3 regions of the Arthrobacter sp. P1_B9 genome follow, and region 1 is predicted to be linked to each of the others. Evidence: riboswitches for the same ligand, from Rfam matches in the RefSeq annotation. Region 1 holds a riboswitch; each other region holds the start of a gene.
What was found. A riboswitch is a leader RNA that binds a small molecule or an ion and turns the genes downstream of it on or off. The one in region 1 is predicted to bind thiamine pyrophosphate.
Positions count from the first base shown of each region.

Region 2: linked by a shared signal. The riboswitch ahead of thiC (phosphomethylpyrimidine synthase ThiC) and the one ahead of AC1D1A_RS13110 (ECF transporter S component) in region 1 are both predicted to bind thiamine pyrophosphate.
Region 3: linked by a shared signal. The riboswitch ahead of AC1D1A_RS02235 (bifunctional hydroxymethylpyrimidine kinase/phosphomethylpyrimidine kinase) and the one ahead of AC1D1A_RS13110 (ECF transporter S component) in region 1 are both predicted to bind thiamine pyrophosphate.

Region 1 covers NZ_JBFUAA010000008.1:150,602-157,553, forward strand. Annotated here, with positions in the region: gene AC1D1A_RS13105 (ABC transporter ATP-binding protein) at 1-1,124, opposite strand, end outside; gene AC1D1A_RS13110 (ECF transporter S component) at 1,153-1,800, opposite strand; TPP riboswitch at 1,867-2,010, opposite strand; gene AC1D1A_RS13115 (heme-degrading domain-containing protein) at 2,198-2,743, shown strand; gene AC1D1A_RS13120 (DUF4235 domain-containing protein) at 2,783-3,046, shown strand; gene mnhG (monovalent cation/H(+) antiporter subunit G) at 3,156-3,503, opposite strand; gene AC1D1A_RS13130 (MrpF/PhaF family protein) at 3,535-3,813, opposite strand; gene AC1D1A_RS13135 (Na+/H+ antiporter subunit E) at 3,810-4,355, opposite strand; gene AC1D1A_RS13140 (Na+/H+ antiporter subunit D) at 4,352-5,980, opposite strand; gene AC1D1A_RS13145 (Na(+)/H(+) antiporter subunit C) at 5,977-6,498, opposite strand; gene AC1D1A_RS13150 (Na+/H+ antiporter subunit A) at 6,495-6,952, opposite strand, start outside.
Region 2 covers NZ_JBFUAA010000001.1:402,436-409,387, reverse strand. Annotated here, with positions in the region: gene rpsP (30S ribosomal protein S16) at 1-224, opposite strand, end outside; gene AC1D1A_RS01695 (hypothetical protein) at 443-880, opposite strand; gene AC1D1A_RS01690 (VOC family protein) at 1,561-2,436, opposite strand; gene AC1D1A_RS01685 (amidohydrolase family protein) at 2,512-3,618, opposite strand; gene AC1D1A_RS01680 (GNAT family N-acetyltransferase) at 3,622-4,122, opposite strand; TPP riboswitch at 4,197-4,304, shown strand; gene thiC (phosphomethylpyrimidine synthase ThiC) at 4,300-6,105, shown strand; gene AC1D1A_RS01670 (alpha/beta fold hydrolase) at 6,102-6,836, opposite strand; gene ffh (signal recognition particle protein) at 6,908-6,952, opposite strand, start outside.
Region 3 covers NZ_JBFUAA010000001.1:511,303-518,254, reverse strand. Annotated here, with positions in the region: gene obgE (GTPase ObgE) at 1-1,404, opposite strand, end outside; gene rpmA (50S ribosomal protein L27) at 1,522-1,785, opposite strand; gene rplU (50S ribosomal protein L21) at 1,847-2,155, opposite strand; gene AC1D1A_RS02235 (bifunctional hydroxymethylpyrimidine kinase/phosphomethylpyrimidine kinase) at 2,558-4,105, opposite strand; TPP riboswitch at 4,175-4,272, opposite strand; gene AC1D1A_RS02230 (Rne/Rng family ribonuclease) at 4,421-6,952, opposite strand, start outside.

The DNA.
Region 1 (6,952 bases):
GAGTGACCGGTGGCGGGACTGCTCAGCTCCGCCGTGGCCGAGACTGTTCCCGCGACGGGCCGCAGGAGACCGGCCAGCGTCAGCGCCAGGGTGGACTTCCCTGTGCCGTTCTGTCCGGTGATGGTCAGCGCCTCGCCGGCGCGGACCCGGACCGAGACCCCGGACTGGACCGGACGCGGCGCGATGGTGCGGAAGCCGTCGCGCAGCCCGGCCCGCCGCGGCCGTTCGCGGGACACCGCGAGCGCGTCGGCCGCGAGCAGAGTCTGTCCCGCGCCCCGCGCCGGTGTCCGCATCCGCGTCGCCGGGACGTAGCCCGGCACCCAGACGCCCGCACCGATGAGCATGTCCCGCGCCTCGGCCAGGACCCGGTCCGGCGGTCCGTCAATCAAGACCGCGGAGTCCGTGGCGGCCCCTGGCTGCAGCACCACGATCCTGTCCACCAGGTCTTTCCAGACCCCCACCCGGTGCTCCACGACCACCAGCGTGGCGCCCGTCTTGTCCAGGCAGCGGCCCACGGCGTCGCGGACCTCCAGGACGCCCGCGGGGTCGAGGTTGGCGGTCGGCTCGTCGAGCAGCAGCAGCCCTGGCCGCATCGCGAGGATCCCGGCGAGCGCGAGCCGTTGCTTTTGGCCGCCGGAGAGGGCCGCCGTCGGGTGGTCCAGCGGCAGCTGTCCCAGCCCGACGTCGTCGAGGGCCTCGCGCACGCGCGGCCAGATCTCCGCCGCCGGGACGGCGAGGTTCTCCGCCCCGAAGGCGACGTCGTCGCCGAGGCGGGAGAGCACCACCTGCGTTTCCGGGTCCTGCTGCACCAGCCCGGCGCGGCCGCGCCGCGCCCGTGGCGCGGCACCGTCGATCAGGAGGCTGCCGGTCTCGTCTGTGTTCTCGGCGTCGCCGGAGTCGCCGGGGTCCCCGGAGTCGCCGGCCGCGCCGTCGCCCAGAACGCCGGCCAGGGCGTGGAGCAGCGTCGACTTGCCGGCGCCGGAGGGCCCCAGCAGGAGCACGCGCTCCCCCGGCCGGATGTCCAGGTCAAGGCCGCTGACGGCGGGCCTGGTCCGTCCGGCATGCCGCCAGCCCCAGCCGCGGGCCGTGACGGCGGCCGGCCGGACGCCCGGTGAAGATCTCATGATTCTCTGCAGGATTCAGCGACGGGGCTCAGGAGAAGACGGGCTCCGTGGCGGCCTTGCGGGAGGCAAAGGAGCCCAGCACTCCGGTTTTCGCCAGGCCGCGGGTGGCGAGCCAGGCCAGTCCGCCGGCAATCACTGCGCCGGAGATCGTGGTGAAGACGATGTAGGCGAGCTTGTCGCCGGCTTCGTAGGCGATGTTCCAGCCCCACGGCAGGAAGGAGTCGTTCAGGCCGCAGAAGAGGCCCGCGCCGGCGCCGGCCAGCACGGAGACGGGCAGGTTGAACTTCTTGTAGAGGAAGGCCGCGAAGACCAGTTCGGCGCCGAGGCCCTGCAGGATGCCGGAGATCAGCACCGTGGTGCCGTACTGCGAACCCATGATGAGCTCGCCGGTGGCCGCGACGGTTTCGCAGAAGAGCGCGGCGCCCGGCTTGCGGATGATGAGCATGCCCAGCACCGCCGGGATCATCCAGCCGCCGGCGTAGAGTCCGCTCAACGGCGGGTAGACCGCGTTGACCGGAGTCGAGATCAGGTTCGCGCCCTGGGACCAGGCCCAGAAAATGACGCCGCCGGCAACGGCGATCAACGCGGCCACCACAATGTCCACCACGCGCCAGCTGTAGTTGCGCCGGGCGGATGAACGGCTGGCGGAACCATGCTGTGCTGAAATATCTGTCATGTCGTCCTCCTGAGGAACAGGAGGGGAGGGTGCGCCGGCCGGTCTCGGCTTCCGCCGCCCTCCGCGCACCCTGAGAACTCGACTCCCTTGCGCCGGTACTAACCGGATCAGGTTCGAGGGTCTGCGGCTGTCCGCACTCTCAGCGCCCACCAAAGGTTTCCCCGGATTGTTCCGGCGATGCCCGACGGCGGCGCTCCCCTGTCGTAATTATTTTCGCCCTTGTGGGCTGGCTCAGTTTACACCCGGACGGCCGGGTTTTCAGTGGTGTGCCGTCACAATCGTGGACCGGACGGCGGCAGTCCCGGCGGCCCGGAAATCCCTCTTGGTAGAGTCGTCGTGCCGGACCCCCGGACCCGCCAGCGGGCGGCCTCGTCACCCACCGGAAAGCTGGAATATTTTGTCGCACACACCGGTCACCCAAGATCCCTCCGGGGAATACGATCCCGACTCGAGTGAGCCGCAGCCGCGGGGATCCCTGGCGGCGCTTATCGGCCGCGTGCTGGCCGAGATAGAGGCGCTCCAGTTCGCGTCGTTCAGCAAGGATGACGCCTTGGACCTCGGGCTCCTCCTTGTCGAGCTGGGCAGGCAACGCTCGCTGCCCATCGCCGTCGACATCACCAAAGGCGAGCAGGTGCTCTTCCACGCCGCGCTGGACGGCGCCACACCGGACAATGAGCGCTGGATCAACGCCAAAAAGCGCACCGCCATGCGGTACGAGGTCCCGTCCCTGCTGGTGGGCCTCCGGGCCCGCGCCGCCGGCGGAAGGATCGAGGACAACGCCTGGTGGGATCAGTCGGAGTTCGCCGCCCACGGCGGGGCGTTCCCCATCTACGTGCGCGGCACGGGCGCCGTCGCCGTCGTCACCGTCTCCGGCCTGCCCCAGAAGGCGGATCACGAACTCGTGGTCGAGGCCCTGCGGATGGTCCTCACCCCGGAACGCTAGGCTAGGGGAAAACCGTTCCCGTCCCAAGGAGACCGAAGAATGAACATCCTCATCAAGCTGCTCGGCACCGGCGTCAGCCTCCTGGCCGGCTTTGCCGGCACCAAGCTGGTGGACACCATGTGGGAAAAGTCCACAGGCAACAAGCCGCCCAAGGGCCAGGAGGACGACGTTCCCACCACCCTGCGCTCGGCCCTGACGTTCGCCCTGATCTCCGCCTCGGTCAGCGCCATCATCCAGGTGCTCGCCAACCGCGGCACCCAGCGCGCGATCACCCGCTTCGCCAAGACCCAGGACGTCGTCTGACCTGACGCGACCAGCCGCGGCGCCCGCCGCGGCTGTCGAAGGCCCCGGCCGGGTCCGCTGGCCGGACGGGGGCGACGTGCCGGCCGGGTCCGCCGGGCCGGACGGGGGCTCAGCGGTCGTCGTCGTCCGCTCCGTGCGTGGCCGCCTGCTGGGCGGCCTTCTGGACTACCGCCTCGAGCTCGTCGGAGCTCAGCAGCTCCGGGTGCAGGTGCTTGGTCCGGTAGCCGGCCCGGCCCACCATGTGGGCGGACACGGGGACGGTGAGCAGCTGGAAGAGCCAGGCCACCAGCAGGACGGGCCACACCGACCAGGTGCGCATCTGCAGGCCGAGGGCCGCCAGCAGCAGGAACAGGCCGAGGACCTGCGGTTTGGTGGCCGCGTGCATCCTGCTCATGAGGTCCGGGAATCGCAGCAGCCCGATGGCGGCCGCGAGGGACATCAGGGCTCCGGTCACCATGAACACGGCGGAGACGGCGTCGATCACTGTGTCAGGATTCACGGACGCCCTCCCGCCTGTCGGCCACGAACCGGGCCACGGTGACCGAGCCGACGAAGCCGATCAGGGAAATCGCAACGAGCAGCATCAGGTTGTTCAGGTGCCGGTTGGCGGCCATGTCGATGCACAGGGCCGCGCCGAAGATGGCCAGCAGCACGTCGGCGGCCAGAACCCGGTCCAGCAGCGAGGGCCCCCGCGCGATCCGGACGATCGCCCCCGCGGCGGCCAGGGACAGTACGACGGCGGTCACCGTCAGGACGGTCTGCATCATGCGGCGGTCTCCTGTGTCAGGGCGGAAAGTTCGGCTTTGGTCCCCATGATCCGGATCAGCCCGGCCTCGGTGTCCCGGACCTCTTTGCGCAGCTTGGCCGCGTCCTCGGCATTGCGGACGTTGATGCCGTGGATGTAGAGCGTGGACGTCGACCTGTCCACCTCCACCACGAGGGACCCGGGAATCAGCGAGATCACGTGCCCGGTGGCCGTGACCAGGAGGTCCGAATGGCTTCGGAGCGGCACGGCTACGACCGCGCTGACCACGTTGGGGCCGCGGACGACGGCCAGGTACAGGACCTGGAAGCTTGCCGCGACGACTTTTCCGAGGAAGATGAGGGCGAACGGCACGGCGCGGAGCACGTTGAAGCGGCCGCCGAGTTCCACCGGGGGCAGATAGAAAATGCGCGCCACGAGCACCGCGATGAGGGCGCCGAAGAGGAGATTGCCCGGGCTGAAGTTCTGCCAGAGCGCGCCCCAGACAAAGACGAGCCAGACCAGCAGCGGCAGTTCCTGGCGCAGCGAGATCCTTTTCCGGTTCATTTTCCGCCGCCCTCCCGGACCTGCACCGGATGGAGCGACGGGGGCACCGGCGGCACGGGCGCATCCGGGCCGAGCACGGCCTGGATGTAGGAGGTCCGGTCCAGCATCTCCTGGGCGGACTGGTCGGCCACCCTGAACAGCGGCCCGGCAAAGACCGTCAGGGCCACGCCAAAGACCACCAGGCCCAGGGTGGAGCCCACCATGGTGCGGGGCAGCAGGGTCACATTCGTCTTGCCGGCCCGGTCACCCGTGGCGGAGTCGGCCGGCGCTGCCAGGAGCACCGGATCGGGGTGTTCGGCGTCCCCGGGCTTGCGCCAGAACGCCCGGTTCCAGACCCTCGCGATCGCCAGCAGGGTCAGCAGGCTCGTCAGCACGCCGCCGATCACCAGGGCGTAGGCCAGCGGCGTCCCCAGTTCCACACCTGCCTGAAGCAGCCCCAGCTTGCCCAGGAAACCCGAGAACGGCGGGATTCCGGCGAGGTTCATGGCGGGAATGAAGAACAGGACCCCCAATACCGGGGAGAGCTTGGCCAGTCCCGCCACGCGGTCCATGGACGAGCTGCCGCCGCGGCGTTCAATCAGGCCGGTCACCAGGAACAGGCTGGTCTGGACAGTGATGTGGTGGGCCACGTAGAACACCGCGGCGCCCAGACCGGCCACGGTGGACATGGCCAGGCCGAACACCATGTAGCCAATATGGCTGACCAGGGTGAAGGACAGGAGCCTCTTGATGTCACTTTGGGCCAGGGCGCCGAGGATGCCCACCACCATGGTCAGCAGCGCCGCGACCATGAGCGGGGCGTTGAGCGCATCCCCCGGGAATAGCAGCGTTTCCGTGCGGACCATCGCATAGACGCCCACCTTGGTCAGCAGCCCGGCAAACACCGCGGTGACCGGGGCCGGGGCGGTGGGGTAGGAGTCAGGGAGCCAGAAGGACAGCGGGAAGACGGCGGCCTTGATGCCGAAGGCCACCAGCAGCATGACGTGCAGCAGCGTCCGGGTGCCCTGGTCGAGGTCGCCGAGCTTGATGGCGAGGTCCGCCATGTTGATGGTTCCGGTGGCGCCGTAGATCATGGCGATCGCGATCAGGAACAGCACCGAGGACACGACGGAGACCACCACGTAGGTCACGCCGGCCCGGATGCGCGGGCCTGTCCCGCCGAGGGTGATGAGCACGTAGCTGGCCGTCAGCAGGATCTCGAAGCCGACGTAGAGGTTGAAGAGGTCTCCGGTGAGGAAGGCGTTGGACACCCCGGCCACGAGGATCAGGTAGGTCGGGTGGAAGATCGAGACCGGCGCGTCGCGGTCGCCGTCGGCCATGCCCTGTCCCGTTGCGTAGATCAGCACCGCAAGGCTCACGGCCGAGGACACCACGAGCATGAGGGAGGAGAACTGGTCCACCACCAGCACGACGCCCCACGGCGGCAGCCAGCCGCCGATGTTCACCGCGGCCGTGCCGCCATCCCAGACGGAGGCCAGCAGCCAGCATTCCAGCAGCAGTGTCAGCGTCAGCACGGCGATGCTGACCGCGCGCTGGACCCGGGGGTGATGGATGAGCAGAAAGGTCAGGGCGGCGCCCAGGATGGGGAGTACGACGGCGAGCGGGGCAAGGCTGGTGATGTTCACTCTCCGCCTCCTTCCGGGCTGGGGTCAACGTTGAGGGAACCGGGCTGTTCTTCAGAGGCGGCCTTGTCGGCCCGCACGGGGCGGTCACCGGACATGACCGTGGCCAGCGGGAACTCCGAAGTCTCGACCGGGATCACGGAGTCGTCCTCGGCATCGAAGCTTGGCGTTTCCGCGACGCGGCGGTCCTCGGCGTCGTCCTGGATTTCATCCTGGCGGGCCAGGACCCAGGTGCGGTAGATGATGCCCAGCATGAACGCCGTGACGGCGAAGGAGATCACGATCGAGGTCAGGATCAGGGCCTGCGGCAGGGGGTCGTTGTAGTCCCCCGCCGGGGTGTCCTTGTCGAAGAGCGGCGCCAGCCCGGCGTAGCCGCCGGTGGCGAGGATCAGCAGGTTCGTGGCGTTGGCCAGCAGCATGAGGCCCAGCAGGACCCGGGTGAGGCTGCGTTCGAGGAGCAGGTAGATGCCACAGGCGTAGAGGGCGCCCATGACCGTCAGCAGGGTCAGGTTGACGCTCATGTTCTCCCCTTGGCAGTGGTTTCCGCGTCGGCGGACTCGGCGGGGACCCCGCCCGGGAATCCTCCGCTGTCCTGGTCTTCGGCGGGTCCCTCTTCGGTCGTCTCGGGTTGTTCTTCGAAGTGCTCGTCGATCTCCGCGCCGAGGCTGCGCAGCACGTCCAGGGCCAGCCCGACGACCACGACGTAGACACCGATGTCGAAGATGGTCGAGGTGACGAACTTGATGTCGCCGAAGACGGGCAGCCACAGCTCCACGATGGCGCTCTGGAACACTTCGCCGCCCAGCAGCAGCGGCGTCATTCCGGCGGCGGCCGCCGTGGCCAGGCCGATCCCCAGCAGGGTGCCGGCGCCGACTGGTGTCGCTTCGCGCAGTTCGAAGCGGCCGCCGGCCAGGTAGCGGATGGTCAGGGCGAGGCCGGCGGTGAGGCCGCCGGCGAAGCCGCCGCCGGGCAGGT
Region 2 (6,952 bases), on a different contig from region 1:
TTCAGGATCGCGGCGACCTGCTCGGACGGCTGTGCGCCGACGCCGAGCCAGTACTGGGCACGGTCCGTGTCGACCTCGATGTACGAGGGCTCTTCGGTCGGGTGGTACTTGCCGATCTCTTCGATAGCACGGCCATCACGCTTGGAGCGTGAGTCCATGACGACGATGCGGTAGTACGGTGCGCGCATCTTACCGAAGCGCTTAAGGCGAATCTTTACGGCCACTTTTGTGGTCACTCCTGTTTCTGAAACGGGGTCGAGCCCGGCGTTCTGCACCCGTGGGGCGGGCCGTACTTGGGGGTTCTAAAGGACAAGATCCAGACGCGGAGAGAGGGGCCACGCAGATCGAGTACCTGTTCATTGTGCCAGATCACCGGCAGGATTTCGACTTGACACGTGCCCGGCGCACCAGCGCGCGGCCTGGAAGCGGCCTCGAGGGCCGGTCAGGACGTCCAGACGTAGAGGCCGGACCTGGTGGCGGGGTCGACGCCGGCGGCGAGCTCGGCGATCCGGCGGACATAGTCCCGGGCCTCGTCGGGGCCGAAGGGCATGTCCTCCTCGGCGGCCCAGTTGGCGGCGACATCCTCCAGGACCTCGCCCTCCCCTTCGGTTTCATAGCTGAGCAGTTCCGCCAGCGTGCGGACCATTGCCGCCGGGACGCCGAGCAGCGAGTCGCTGGCCACGTCGACCATGGCCAGTTCATAGTCCGCGCCCGGGGCGTGCACGGCGACGCCGGCGAGGTCTCCCAGCCGCTCCACCTCGAAATCGCTGATCTCCGGGATGCGGACGGCGCCCGGGGCGGCCGGGCCGCCACCTTCCAGTGCGCCGGCGCGCTTGAGGGCTTCTTCGTGGGTGGACACAAAGAGTTCGGTGAATCCCATGCAGCTGGTCCTTAGGGTTCGGCGGTCCGCAGACCGCTGTTTTCGGCGTCGCTTCAGCCTAGCCGCTTCAGCACGGCCCCGCCCCGCCCGATGGGCATGCCCTCCCCTGACCCTGAGCACTGGACATATGGCCACTATGTCCATTCCCGGCTGCGAGCAATGGACATGCTCCGACGTCCTGCCTGGAAACAGTGGACATGTCCCTCGCTGGCCGTGAGCACTGGACATGTGGCAACTATGTCCATTTCCGGCTGCGAGCAATGGACATGTTCCAGTGTCCTGCTGGCGAAGAGTGGACATGTCCCTCGCTGGCCCGGGAACCCGACCAAGGCCCGATGAGCATGCCCTCCCCTGGCCCTGAGCACTGGACATATGGCAACTATGTCCATTCCCGGCTGCGAGCAATGGACATGTTCCAGTCTCCTGCTGGCGAAGAGTGGACATGTCCCTCGCTGGCCCGGGAACCCGACCAAGGCCCGATGGGCATGCCCTCCCCTGGCCCTGAGCACTGGACATATGGCAACTATGTCCATTCCCGGCTGCGAGCAATGGACATGTTCCGGAGTCCCGGCTCCGCGCAGTGGACATGCCCAGCGTTCCCGCCGGCGAAGAGTGGACATGTCCGGGGGAAGCTGTGCGCGCTGGACATGTCCAGCGACCAGCTTGCCTGGGGAGAACTTCTAGCGCACGGCGACGCGGATCCGGTTGCGCCACGGGTCCTCGAAGCGCAGTTCGGCGCCGGTGTGGTGCGATTCGACGCCGGCAACCTTGAGCCGGTCGGCCAGGGCCGCGACGTCGTCGCCGGAGGGCACCTCGATGAGGACCTCGCCCAGGCCCAGCGTGTCGCGCCGCGGGCCCGCGCCGCGGCTGTTCCATACGTTCATGGCCATGTGGTGGTGGTAGCCGCCGGCCGAGACGAACAGCGCCTGGCCGTGCCAGCCCGCGGTCTTTTCGAAGCCGAGCGTGCCGACATAGAAATCATGCGCCGACTGGACGTCGCCGACCTGCAGGTGGACATGCCCGACGCCGGCGGCGGCCTGGCGCTGGCCGGCCACGGACTCCTCGGTCAGGTATTGCTGCAGGTAGCGCTGCGGCGGCAGGGCGAGACTGTCCATGACGACGTTCCTGCCCTCCCAGGACCACGCCGCCCGCGGCCGGTCCCAGTACAGCTCGATGCCGTTGCCTTCGGGGTCGTTGAAGTAGAACGCCTCGCTGACGAGGTGGTCCGCGCTGCCGGTGAAGGACTGGGGCTGGTACTGGGCCGCGGTGGCGATGGTGGCCGCCAGGGAGTGCTGGTCCTCGAAGAGGAGGGCGGTGTGGAAGAGCCCGGCCTCGCCGCGGGAAGGTAGATTCAGGCCCGGGGCAGGCGCCAGATGCACCAGCGGCTTCTGCTGGCGCCCAAGGTAGAGCCCGCCGTCCTGTTCGGCCACAGTCTCCAGGCCGAGGGCGCGCTGGTAGTAGTCGGTCATGAGCTTCATGTCGCCGACCTTGAGCATCACGGTGCCCATGGTGAGTTCGGCAGGAAGGAGGTCCTGGGTGCTGGCTTCTGCGGTCATGGCAATGCTCCGTGGATTCTGTAGCCACCGGCCTTCGGCGACTCTACATAAAGATAAATTACTTGAAGCTTCAATTTATTCCAAAACATGGACTGGCGCCCGGTCTACCGGCTGCCCCCGCAGCACGATATGCCGGATCTGGCGGAGCGTGGCCGGATTGCTCCGCGGATCCTCGGCGGTGACGAGGACGTCAGCGCTTGCCCCTTCACCGATGGACTCCGCGCCGAGCCAGGTCCGCGCAGACCAGCTCGCGGCGTTGAGGGCGGCAGCGGCGGAAAGGCCGGCGGCGTGCAGGGCCTGGATCTCGTCCACGATCCTGCCATGGCTGATCACGCTGCCGGCGTCGGTACCGGCATAGATCGCCAGCCCGGTCTCGTGGGCTTCGAGGATCCGCTCCGCCCGGCGCTCCCACAGCGAGCGCATGTGGGCTGCGTAGCGGGGGAACTTGGCCGCCGCCCGGGCGGCGATGTCCGGGAACGTGGCGATGTTGATCAGGGTGGGCACGATCGGAACACCCTGTTCGAGGAAGCGCGGCAGGTGCCGCGGCAGCAGCCCGGTGGCGTGCTCGATGCAGTCGATCCCGGCGTCGAGCATGTCATCGAGGGTGTCTTCGGCGAAGCAGTGTGCGGTGACGCGGGCCCCCTCATCGTGGGCGGCCCGGACGGCGTCCTTGACCGTCCGGGCGGGAAAACTGGCGGCGAGATCGCCGGCGTCGCGGTCGATCCAGTCCCCCACGAGCTTGACCCAGCCGTCGCCCGCGCGGGCCTGCTTGCGCACGGCCTCGACGAGATCCTCCGGTTCGACCTCGACGGCCAGGCCAGGCAGGTACCGCCGGGTCCTGGCGAGGTGCCTGCCGGAGCGGATGATCCGGGGCAGGTCCGCGCGTTGCTGGAGCCAGCGTGTGTTGTGGACGGCGCCGGCGTCGCGGACCAGGAGCGTCCCGGCGTTGCGGTCCGCCAGGGCCTGGGATTCCGCGGTGTCCTCGGTAACGTCCCCGCCCGGGCCGAGGCCGATGTGGCAGTGTGCGTCCACGAGGCCGGGCATGACCCAGCCGTCCAGCACGAGGTCAGGCGCGGCGGCCGGACGGCGGAAGGTTAGCAGGCCGCCCACCGACCAGAGCCCGCGGCGTTCCTGGTCCGCCGCGGTGAGGATGGGGCCGCTGAACTCGATGATGCCGGTCATGACCTAAAGCCTAATCCGCATGACGATCCGCCGGCCAAGACCGTCCAGCCCCAGCTGCGCTTCGTGGATCCGCAGGGCGCCCAACGCCTGTCCTGGCTGGGCGAGTTCCTCGAAACCGCAGCTCGCATAAAACGGCGCATTGAACGGGACGCCTGCGAAGGTGCAAAGCGTCATCGATAAATAGCCACGGCTCCGGGCCGCATCAAGGGCCGCCTCCACCAGGGACCGTCCTATCCCCCGCCCGGCGGAGTCCGGCTGCACGGAGAGTTGTTCCAGATGGGCCTGGCCGCCGACCTCGTCAATGCGGGCAAACCCTACGGGCGGGTTTCCGGCGACAAGTATGAAGAGCGGCTCAACCGGCGTCGTCAACTCCGGAGCCGGGAGCGTCTGGTTCCCCAGCTCCGCTTCGAGGATGCGGTCTGCTGAGGCCTCGAGAACCGGCAGCGCCGGGATATCTTCCGGCGTCGCCGTCCGGATGCGGGGCAGCGCCTTGGGCAGAGTCACCGTGCCACGCTAACACCGCGGTCCGCCGTCCGCGTCACACTCGAGGGCCGGCCGGAGGTGCGTGGTAGTTTCGTCTACGACCACACGGGTGCCCCTGCAGGGGCTGAGATCGGGCTGACGCAGCCTGCGACCGTTGAACCTGTCCGGGTAATGCCGGCGAAGGAAGTGAGCTTTTCCGTGAACACCCAAGTGACACAGCACAGCCCTGTCCAAATTCAGTCCGCAGCCACCACGCAGTCGCTGAAGTCCCACTCGCTGGCCTTCAGCACGGATCCGGAGCATGGCATCCGCGTGCCGGTGACCGAGATCGCCCTGGAACCCTCCCCGGGCGGCATCCGGAACCCGCCGTTCCGGGTGTACCGCACTGCCGGCCCGGGCAGCGATCCGGTCCGCGGGCTGGAGCCGTTCCGCACCCCCTGGATTGAGGCCAGGGCGGACACCGAACCCTACGCCGGCCGTGAACGGGAGCTGCTCGACGACGGCAAATCGGCGGTGCGCCGCGGTGCGGCGTCGGCCGAGTGGCGGGGCGGCCGGCCGGTGCCGCGCCGGGCCGCTGAGGGCAGGACCGTCACGCAGATGCGCTACGCCCGGGACGGTGTCATCACCCAGGAAATGCGGTTCGTCGCGCTGCGCGAGAACTGCGATGTGGAGCTGGTGCGCAGCGAGGTGGCCGCGGGCCGCGCGATCATTCCCAACAACGTCAACCATCCCGAATCCGAGCCGATGATCATCGGCAAGGCGTTCCTGGTGAAAATCAACGCCAATATCGGCAACTCCGCCGTGACCAGCTCCATCGCCGAGGAGGTCGACAAACTTCAGTGGGCCACGCAGTGGGGCGCGGACACCGTCATGGACCTCTCCACCGGGGACGACATCCACACCACGCGCGAGTGGATCATCCGTAATTCCCCCGTCCCCATCGGAACGGTCCCGATCTACCAGGCGCTGGAGAAGGTCAACGGTGAGGCGAACGCCCTGACCTGGGAGATCTTCCGGGACACCGTGATCGAACAGTGCGAGCAGGGCGTGGACTACATGACCATCCACGCGGGCGTGCTGCTGCGGTATGTGCCCCTGACGGCCAACCGGGTCACCGGCATCGTGTCCCGCGGCGGTTCCATCATGGCCGGCTGGTGCCTGGCGCACCACCGGGAGAACTTTCTGTACACCCACTTCGATGAGCTGTGCGAGATCTTCGCCCGCTACGACGTCGCGTTCTCGCTGGGCGACGGGCTGCGGCCGGGCGCGACGGCGGATGCCAACGACGCGGCACAGTTCGCCGAACTGGACACCCTGGCCGAGCTCACGCAGCGGGCCTGGGACTTCGACGTGCAAGTCATGGTGGAGGGCCCCGGGCATGTGCCCTTCCACCTCGTCCGGGAAAACGTGGAGCGCCAGCAGGAACTCTGCAAGGGCGCCCCGTTTTACACACTCGGGCCGCTCGTCACGGACATCGCACCGGGCTATGACCACATCACCTCGGCGATCGGCGCCACCGAGATCGCCCGCTACGGCACTGCCATGCTCTGCTACGTCACGCCCAAGGAACACCTCGGGCTGCCGAACAAGGACGATGTGAAGACGGGCGTGATCACTTACAAGATCGCCGCCCATGCCGCGGACCTCGCCAAGGGCCACCCCGGCGCGCACGAACGCGACGATGCCCTGTCCAAGGCAAGGTTCGAGTTCCGCTGGCGGGACCAGTTCGCGCTGTCCCTGGACCCGGTCACGGCCGAGGCCTTCCATGATGAGACGCTTCCCGCGGAGCCGGCCAAGACAGCCCACTTCTGCTCGATGTGCGGTCCGAAGTTCTGCTCCATGCGGATCAGCCAGGACATCCGGGACGAATACGGATCAGCAGATTCGCAGGCGGCCCTAGCGCAGATGGCGGCCGGAATGCGGGCGAAGAGCAACGAGTTCCTCGCCTCGGGCGGCAAGGTCTACCTGCCGCAGCCCTCGGTGGGAGAACCCGCAGCTTCTTAGGACGCCCGGGCGTGCTGGTGCCGGCTGACCTCGGCAATGTAGGAGCGGATGGCCCGGTCCCCTTCGGCTGAATCCTGGGGCCGGTGCCCTCCCGGCGCCGTGCGGTGCAGGGCGCCGGTCTCGCGCAGGTAGCCGGCGATTTCCTCATACAGCGGTTCCCAGCCGCCGGTCAGGACCAGGGTCGGCACGCCCGGCACGATCTGCAGCGGGGCTTCCCACGGCGGCGCCTGCAGGCGGAGCCGGCGCGCAGCCCGGAGGGCCTCCGGCGTCGTGGCCCCGGGGGCGTCCGCCGCGAACGCGCGGCGGATGAACTCTCGCTGGAAGTCGTCGTCGCTGAGGTTGTGGCGGACGTCGAAGAGCGGCTGCATCAGGGCCCGGTGCGCGGCGGTGGCCGGGAGCTCCGCGGTCAGGGACAGGCAGGCCGGTTCCACCAGGGTCAGCGACTGGACGAGGTCGGGCCGTTCGACGGCGGCCATCATCGCAGCGATCGCGCCCTGCGAATGGGCCACGACATGGCCGCCGGCCTCGCCGCGGCCGTCGTCTGCCAGCGAGGCGAGCACGATGGCGGCGTCGGCGGCGAAGCTGGATTCGAGCGGTTCCGCGACGGCGTCAAACCCGTGCCGCCGCAGGAACAGGGCGTCGTAGTCCAGCGCCATTCCGTGCTGTTTTGGCCACGCGGCGGCGCCGAAGCTGCCGTCCCCGTGGACGAAGACTACGCGCTGCTTGAACATTGTCTAACCCTATGGCACTTCAGTGCTGATGCTGCCGGCGACACAGTGCCGGCGGCCGTCAGCACTTGCGGCTACTTGCTGCCGCCGAGGAACTTGTCGAAACCCTTCGGCAGGTT
Region 3 (6,952 bases), on a different contig from region 1:
GTCGGCGAAGCGCACGTCGGTGCCGCGGGGCGAGGCGAGCAGCTCAGCACCGGCCATCATGGTCGGCTCCCAGTCGAAGACGACGCCGTCGTCCTCGCCGATGACCACCATGTCGCCCGGCTTGGCGCCCTGCTTGAACAGTTCATTTTCGACGCCGAGCTTGGCCAGGCGGTCGGCGAGATAGCCGATCGCTTCCTCGTTGGTGAAGTCTGTCTGCTTGACCCAGCGCACGGGCTTGTCGCCGAGGACGCGGAAGAGCGGCTCAAGGTTCTTTTCCTCGCGGCGGATCGTGAAGCCGGTCTCGTTGACGGCGCGGGGGCGCAGCACGGGGGCGTGTACCTTCGGCGGGGTCGCGGCGACGGCGTCGCGGGCGGCCTTGACGATTTCAGCCATGGCGAAGCCAAGCTGGCGGAGGCCTTCGTGGCTCGTCGCCGAGATTTCGAAGACCTTGTAGCCCCGGGATTCGAGCTCCGGGCGGACGAACTCGGCCATATCCTTGCCATCCGGCAGGTCAACCTTGTTCAGGGCCACGAGGCGGGGGCGGTGGTTCAGCGGAACGACTTCGCCGTCGGACCCGCTGTAGCTCATGTCGACGGCGTACTTCTCCAGCTCGGCCTCGATGATGGCGAGATCGGAGAGCGGATCGCGGTCCGATTCGAGCGTGCCGCAGTCCAGCACGTGCACCAGGGCGGCGCACCGCTCGACGTGGCGTAGGAAGTGGTGGCCCAGGCCCTTCCCCTCGCTGGCACCCTCGATCAGGCCGGGGACGTCGGCAATGGTGAAGCGGACTTCACCGGCCTGGACGACACCCAGGTTGGGGATGAGGGTGGTGAAGGGATAGTCCGCGATCTTGGGCCGGGCGGCGGACATTGCGGCGATCAAGCTGGACTTGCCGGCGGAGGGGAAGCCGACGAGGGCGATGTCGGCGATGGACTTCAGTTCCAGGACGACGTCGCTGGATTCGCCTTCGATGCCGAGCAGCGCGAAGCCGGGCGCGCGGCGCTTCTGGGAGGACAGCGAGGCGTTGCCGAGGCCGCCAATCCCGCCGGCGGCGGCGATGTATTCGTCGCCTTCGGCCACGAGGTCGGCGATGACTTCGCCGGACTTGGACTTCACCACGGTGCCCACCGGCACCGGAAGGATCAGGGTTTCGCCGTTTTTGCCGCCGCGCCAGTCGCCCATGCCAGGGCCGCCGTTGGTGGCGTGCCGGTGGGGCGCGTGGTGGTAGTCGAGCAGGGTGGTGGTCTGGGGGTCAACGCGCAGGATGACGTCGCCGCCGTTGCCGCCGTTGCCGCCGTCGGGACCGCCGAGGGGCTTGAACTTCTCGCGGTGGACGGAGACACAGCCGTGGCCGCCGGTACCGCCGGATACGTGCAGTACTACCCGGTCTACAAAGCTCGCCACGTGGATCTCCTCAGTGCTGTTCCCCGGACCCCCAAAGAGGCCCAAGATGATTGTAATGCGGTTAAAACACCGGTGGAGCGGACCTAATGGCCCGCCCCACCGATTTAGAACTTATTGTTACTCTGCAGCTGCAGCAGCCACGATGTTCACAACGCGGCGACCACGGCGGGTGCCGAACTCGACAGCACCGGGGGTCAGGGCGAACAGGGTGTCGTCCCCGCCGCGGCCTACGCCGGCGCCCGGGTGGAAGTGGGTGCCGCGCTGGCGGACAATGATCTCGCCTGCGGAAACTACCTGGCCACCGAAGCGCTTGACGCCGAGGTACTGGGCGTTGGAGTCACGACCGTTGCGAGTGGAACTCGCGCCTTTTTTATGTGCCATTTGAAATGCCTGCCTTCAAAAATTCTGGGGAATCTGCTGGAACCTGAACAGTAACGAAGAGTTACTTGATACCGGTGATCTTGACCTTGGTCAGTTCCTGACGGTGGCCCTGACGCTTCTTGTAACCGGTCTTGTTCTTGAACTTCTGGATGACGATCTTCGGACCACGGAGGTCTTCGAGGATCTCAGCCGTAACCGTTACCTTGGCCAGGTCCGCAGCAGCAGACGTGACTTTGTCACCGTCCACCAGGAGCAGTGCGGGCAACTCAAAGGTGCTGCCGGCTCCACCGGGGACGCGGTTCAGGGTAACGAAGTCTCCAACGGAAACCTTCTCTTGGCGGCCGCCTGCGCGGACAATCGCGTACACCACTGGGGAACTCACTTCTCTCGACGTTTATTACTAGATTTGCGTGCGGAACCAGGGGCCAAATTGTTTGGACCGGCTCACGCTGTGCCTCAACGCCGGTGGATTCCCCGGGGGAACCCATGAGCTATCCCCGGAACAAATCCATTTGGAATTCCAAGCGGACCGTTCTCAGGGTCATAACCCAAGTGTTGGCGTAAGCACCGAAGATCTAGAATACGCTAATTTTGCCTTCGGCCGCAAATGAGGCTGGTTCCGGCGGGTAGTCCGTGATAGGCGCCACAACATCTTGATGCAAAGTCCCTGCCAATGTTCTTGGCCGGGATCTTGACCATCTTGAGCTGTGTTGCCGCAACGACTTCCGGAACCGTGCCCCACCATCGTACCGGTAGTCCGGACCAGCTCGCGTCAGGCGTACAGCCGCGGCGCGTCGAAGAAGTCCACTTCGTAGCGCGAAGACTGCCGGAAAGCCAGGGCCATGGCCTGCCGCTCGCTCTCCGATGCCCGCCCGGCCGCCGTGTCCGTGTACGCGATGGCCTGCCGGGTCGCGGCGGCGAAGTCCTCGTCGGCGTAGGTCCGCAGCCAGCCGGCGTAGGGGTGCTCCCCGGGGGCGCCGCCGGCCAGGAACTCCCGGTGCAGCGTGGAACCGACCTCGGCGTAGAGCCAGAAGCAGGGCAGCGCCGCCGCCACGAGGACGCCATAGCTGCCGGAGACCGAGGCGGCCAGCAGGTGGTCCACATACGCTTTCGTGACCGGGCCCAGGGTGGAGGCCGTGGGGCGCGTGCTGAGCCAGGAACGGTGCAGCTCGGATTCGACCTCCAGGCAGGTCTGCGCCGAACGGGCCCAGAACAGCTGCTCGGCCTCGGTGGGGGCAATCGCCGCGGCCCGGGCCAGGACCCGCGAGTATCCGTTGAGGTAGATGGCGTCCTGGGCGAGGTAGTACGCGAACTCGTGCTCGGGCAAGGTGCCGTCGGCCAGTCCGCGGACGAAGTCGAGGGCGTAGATCGCCTCAAGATCGCCCGCGGCTCCTGCGCGCAGGGCTGCGGCGAACTCCCCCGCCGCCGGACCCTGCCCGGCCTGGAGGTGCTGCAGGTGGTGGAAGTGGTGGACCGGGCCGGTGCCCGAGCCGACGTCCAGGGCCGAGGCTCCGCGGAGCGCGCCCAGCAGCCACGGCTTGACTTCGCGCAGCGCCGCTTCCCAGTCCCCCACCCTGGCCTGCACGGTGGCCATGGCCGAGGACAGGGAGCAGCCGGTGCCGTGGCTGTTGCGCGTCGCGATCCGCTCCCCCGGCACCACCACCGTTTCCTGGCCGAGCAGGCCGCCGGTGTTGACCAGCGCATCCGGGCAGCCGGTGCCGGCGCCGTGGCCGTCGACGTCGTGGGCATCGGCGTCGTGGGCATGCCCGTCCCCCGGCCCGGCGCCCTGGAGGTGTCCGCCCTTAACCAGGACGGTGGTGCCGGTCAGGGCGGCCAGCCGCTTGCCCTGCGCCAGGGCCTCGGACCACTCGGCAGCGACGGGTTCCTTGAGCAGGATGGCGAGTTCGGCGAGGTTGGGCGTGATGAGGTCCGCCAGCGGCAGGAGGGCCTGCAGGGCGGCCTCGGCCGATTCCTGCAGGAGCCGGTCACCGCTGGTGGCGACCATCACCGGGTCCAGGACCACGACGGCGGGGCGCACCTTTTCCAGCCAGCCGCGGACGGCGTCGATCACGGCGGCGTCACCGAGCATGCCGATCTTGACGGCGTCGATGCCGATGTCGTCGCTGATGGCGTCCAGCTGCGCCGTGAGGAACGCCGCCGGGGGGACGTGGACGGCGCGCACGCCCTGCGTGTTCTGCGCTGTCAGGGCGGTGATGGCGGCCATGCCGTAGCCGCCGTTCGCCGCGATGCTCTTCAGGTCGGCCTGGATTCCGGCCCCGCCGGAGGGATCGGAGCCGGCGATGGCCAGCACGCGGGGAATGCGCGGCGGGGCCGGCAGAGACTCGTTGTGCAGAAAATTGGGCGGGAGGAACTCGGACGGATTCGATTTCGCGGACAAGGAAGACATCCCTTCGCCGGTGCTAACCGGACAGGTTCAACGGGTCTGGATCTCAGCCGGCCCGATGCCCGGCACCCCGTGTCAGTGTTCCAGCCTAGCCCTTGCCACCCGGAGGACCCGTTAACGCACGAGCGGGCCCGGGCCCGGGCGGACGTATGTTACGTCTGCCCTGACCCGGACCCGCGGCCCGACCAGTCGAAATAATGACCGGACGGGGACGTGGTCAGTCGCGGAGGACTACAGCTCCGACGCCGGCACGCCGACGCCGAGGATGATCGGCTCGTTGCCGGCCGGGATGGACGCAGGCCCGGCCGCAGCGGGAGCCTTGGCCTCGTGGACCGATCCGGCCGCGGCCGGCCGGGTTGCCTCGCGGTGCTCCACGGAGGTTTCGTTGGCTGCGCCCTGGGCGCGGCTGGCACTCCGGTTGCGGCGCCCGCGGCGGCCGCGCAGCGTCGTGGTGTCAGCTGTGCGTGACGCCGGCGCCTCCGCAGCGCGGACGGCCGACGGCGCCTCGGGCGCCGTGGCTTCCGGTGCGGCAACAGCTGCTGCCTGACCGGCCGCCAGGCCGGCGGCCTGGTCCGGCTTGCCGGCCTCGGCTTCGCCCAGGTTTGCGAAGGCCTCGGTCAGCAGGTCCAGGGTCAGGGCCGGTGACGGCGCGTCCTCCGCGTGCTCGACGAAGGGCAGGGCCACCTGCTCGCCGCCAAACGTCAGCACCGTTGCGGGGCGGCCGGCTGCCTCGTCGGCGGCTGCGAGCTGCGTGACGGCGTCGACGGCGGCCTGGCGGGCCCCGGCGTCGCTGGCTGCGGCTGCCTCCCCGTCGTGCAGGTGCGCGGCGTGCGCGGCGGCAGCGATGTTGGCCAGCGCGGCACGGGTGGCCTCGGCCTTGGCGTGGCGTTCGGCCTCGGTGGGTTCGGCGTGGACGGGCGCGGGTGCGGCCGGCGCGGTCTCTCCGCCCTGGCCTCCCCGGCCGCGGCGACGGCTCTTGCGTTCCGGGCGGGCAGCAGGCTGCGCCTCGGTGCGCGGCACATAGTGCTCCGCGGCGACCGTGTTGGCGCGGCGGTGCTCCACCGGCTCGTCGTGGGTGACGATGCCGCGGCCCGCACATGTTTCGCACTGTTCGCCGAAGACTTCCAGCAGCCCGGTGCCCATCCGCTTGCGGGTCATCTGCACGAGGCCCAGCGAGGTCACCTCGGCCACCTGGTGTTTAGTCCGGTCCCGGCCCAGGCACTCCACCATGCGGCGCAGCACGAGGTCGCGGTTGGATTCGAGCACCATGTCGATGAAGTCGATCACGATGATGCCGCCAATGTCGCGCAGGCGCAGCTGCCTGACGACTTCCTCGGCCGCTTCCAGGTTGTTCTTGGTGACGGTTTCCTCGAGGTTGCCGCCGGAGCCGGTGAATTTGCCGGTGTTGACGTCCACCACGGTCATGGCTTCGGTGCGGTCGATCACGAGCGAACCGCCCGAGGGCAGGAAGACCTTCCGGTCCAGGGCCTTGTGGATCTGCTCGTCGATGCGCCAGGCCGCGAAGATGTCCGTGTCCTTGGTCCACTTCTCGAGCCGGCCCACGAGGTCCGGCGCGACGTAGGTGACGTAGGCCTCGATGGTGTCCCAGGCTTCCTCGCCGGAGACGATCAGCTTGGAGAAGTCCTCGTTGAAGACGTCCCGGACCACCTTGATGGTCAGGTCAGGTTCGCCGTAGAGCAGCTCGGGGGCGAGGATCCTGGTGGACGTCGACTGGCTCTCGATGCCTTCCCACTGCGCGCGGAGGCGGTTGATGTCGTGCGTCAGCTCTTCCTCGGAAGCTCCCTCGGCCGCGGTGCGGACAATGACGCCCGCGTCCTCGGGCAGGCGGTCCTTGAGGATCCGCTTGAGGCGGTTGCGTTCGACGTCGGGCAGCTTGCGGGAGATGCCGGTCATGGAACCGCCGGGCACGTACACGAGGTACCGGCCGGGCAGCGAGATCTGGCTGGTGAGACGGGCGCCCTTGTGGCCGACCGGGTCCTTGGTGACCTGGACCAGCACGGAGTCGCCGGACTTCAGCGCGTTCTCGATGCGGCGCTGCTTGCCCTCGAGGTTGACGGACTCCCAGTTCACTTCACCGGCGTAGAGCACGGCGTTGCGGCCGCGGCCGATGTCCACGAAAGCGGCCTCCATAGAGGGCAGCACGTTCTGGACCTTGCCCAGGTAGACGTTGCCGATCAGGGAGTCCTGCTGGGTCTTGGACACGAAGTGCTCGGCCAGGACGCCGTCTTCAAGGACACCGATCTGGATTCTGTCGTCGCGCTGGCGGACGATCATCTGGCGGTCCACGGACTCGCGGCGGGCCAGGAACTCGGCCTCGGTGATGACGGTACGGCGGCGGCCGGTGTCGCGGGATTCGCGGCGGCGCTGCTTCTTGGCTTCCAGGCGGGTGGAGCCCTTGACGGATGTGACGCGGTTGTTCACCGGCGCCTCGGCCATGGCACGCGGCGCACGGACGCGGGTCACCGTGTTGGGCGGATCGTCGCCTTCCCCGCCGGTCAGCTCGAGGTCCTGGTCTCCACGGCGACGGCGGCGGCGGCGGCGGGAGGTCACACCGTCTTCAAGGATCAACTCGGAGCCTTCGTCGCCCTCTTCTTCGGTGCCTTCCGACTCGGTGTCGGACTCGGCAGAGGTGCGGGTGCGGCCGCGCCGGCCGCGGCTGCGGCGCCGACGGCGGTTGCCGGCGTCCTCGTCCTCGTCGCCTTCCTCGTCCTCGGGCTCAGCTGCTGCGGCGGCAACGGGGGC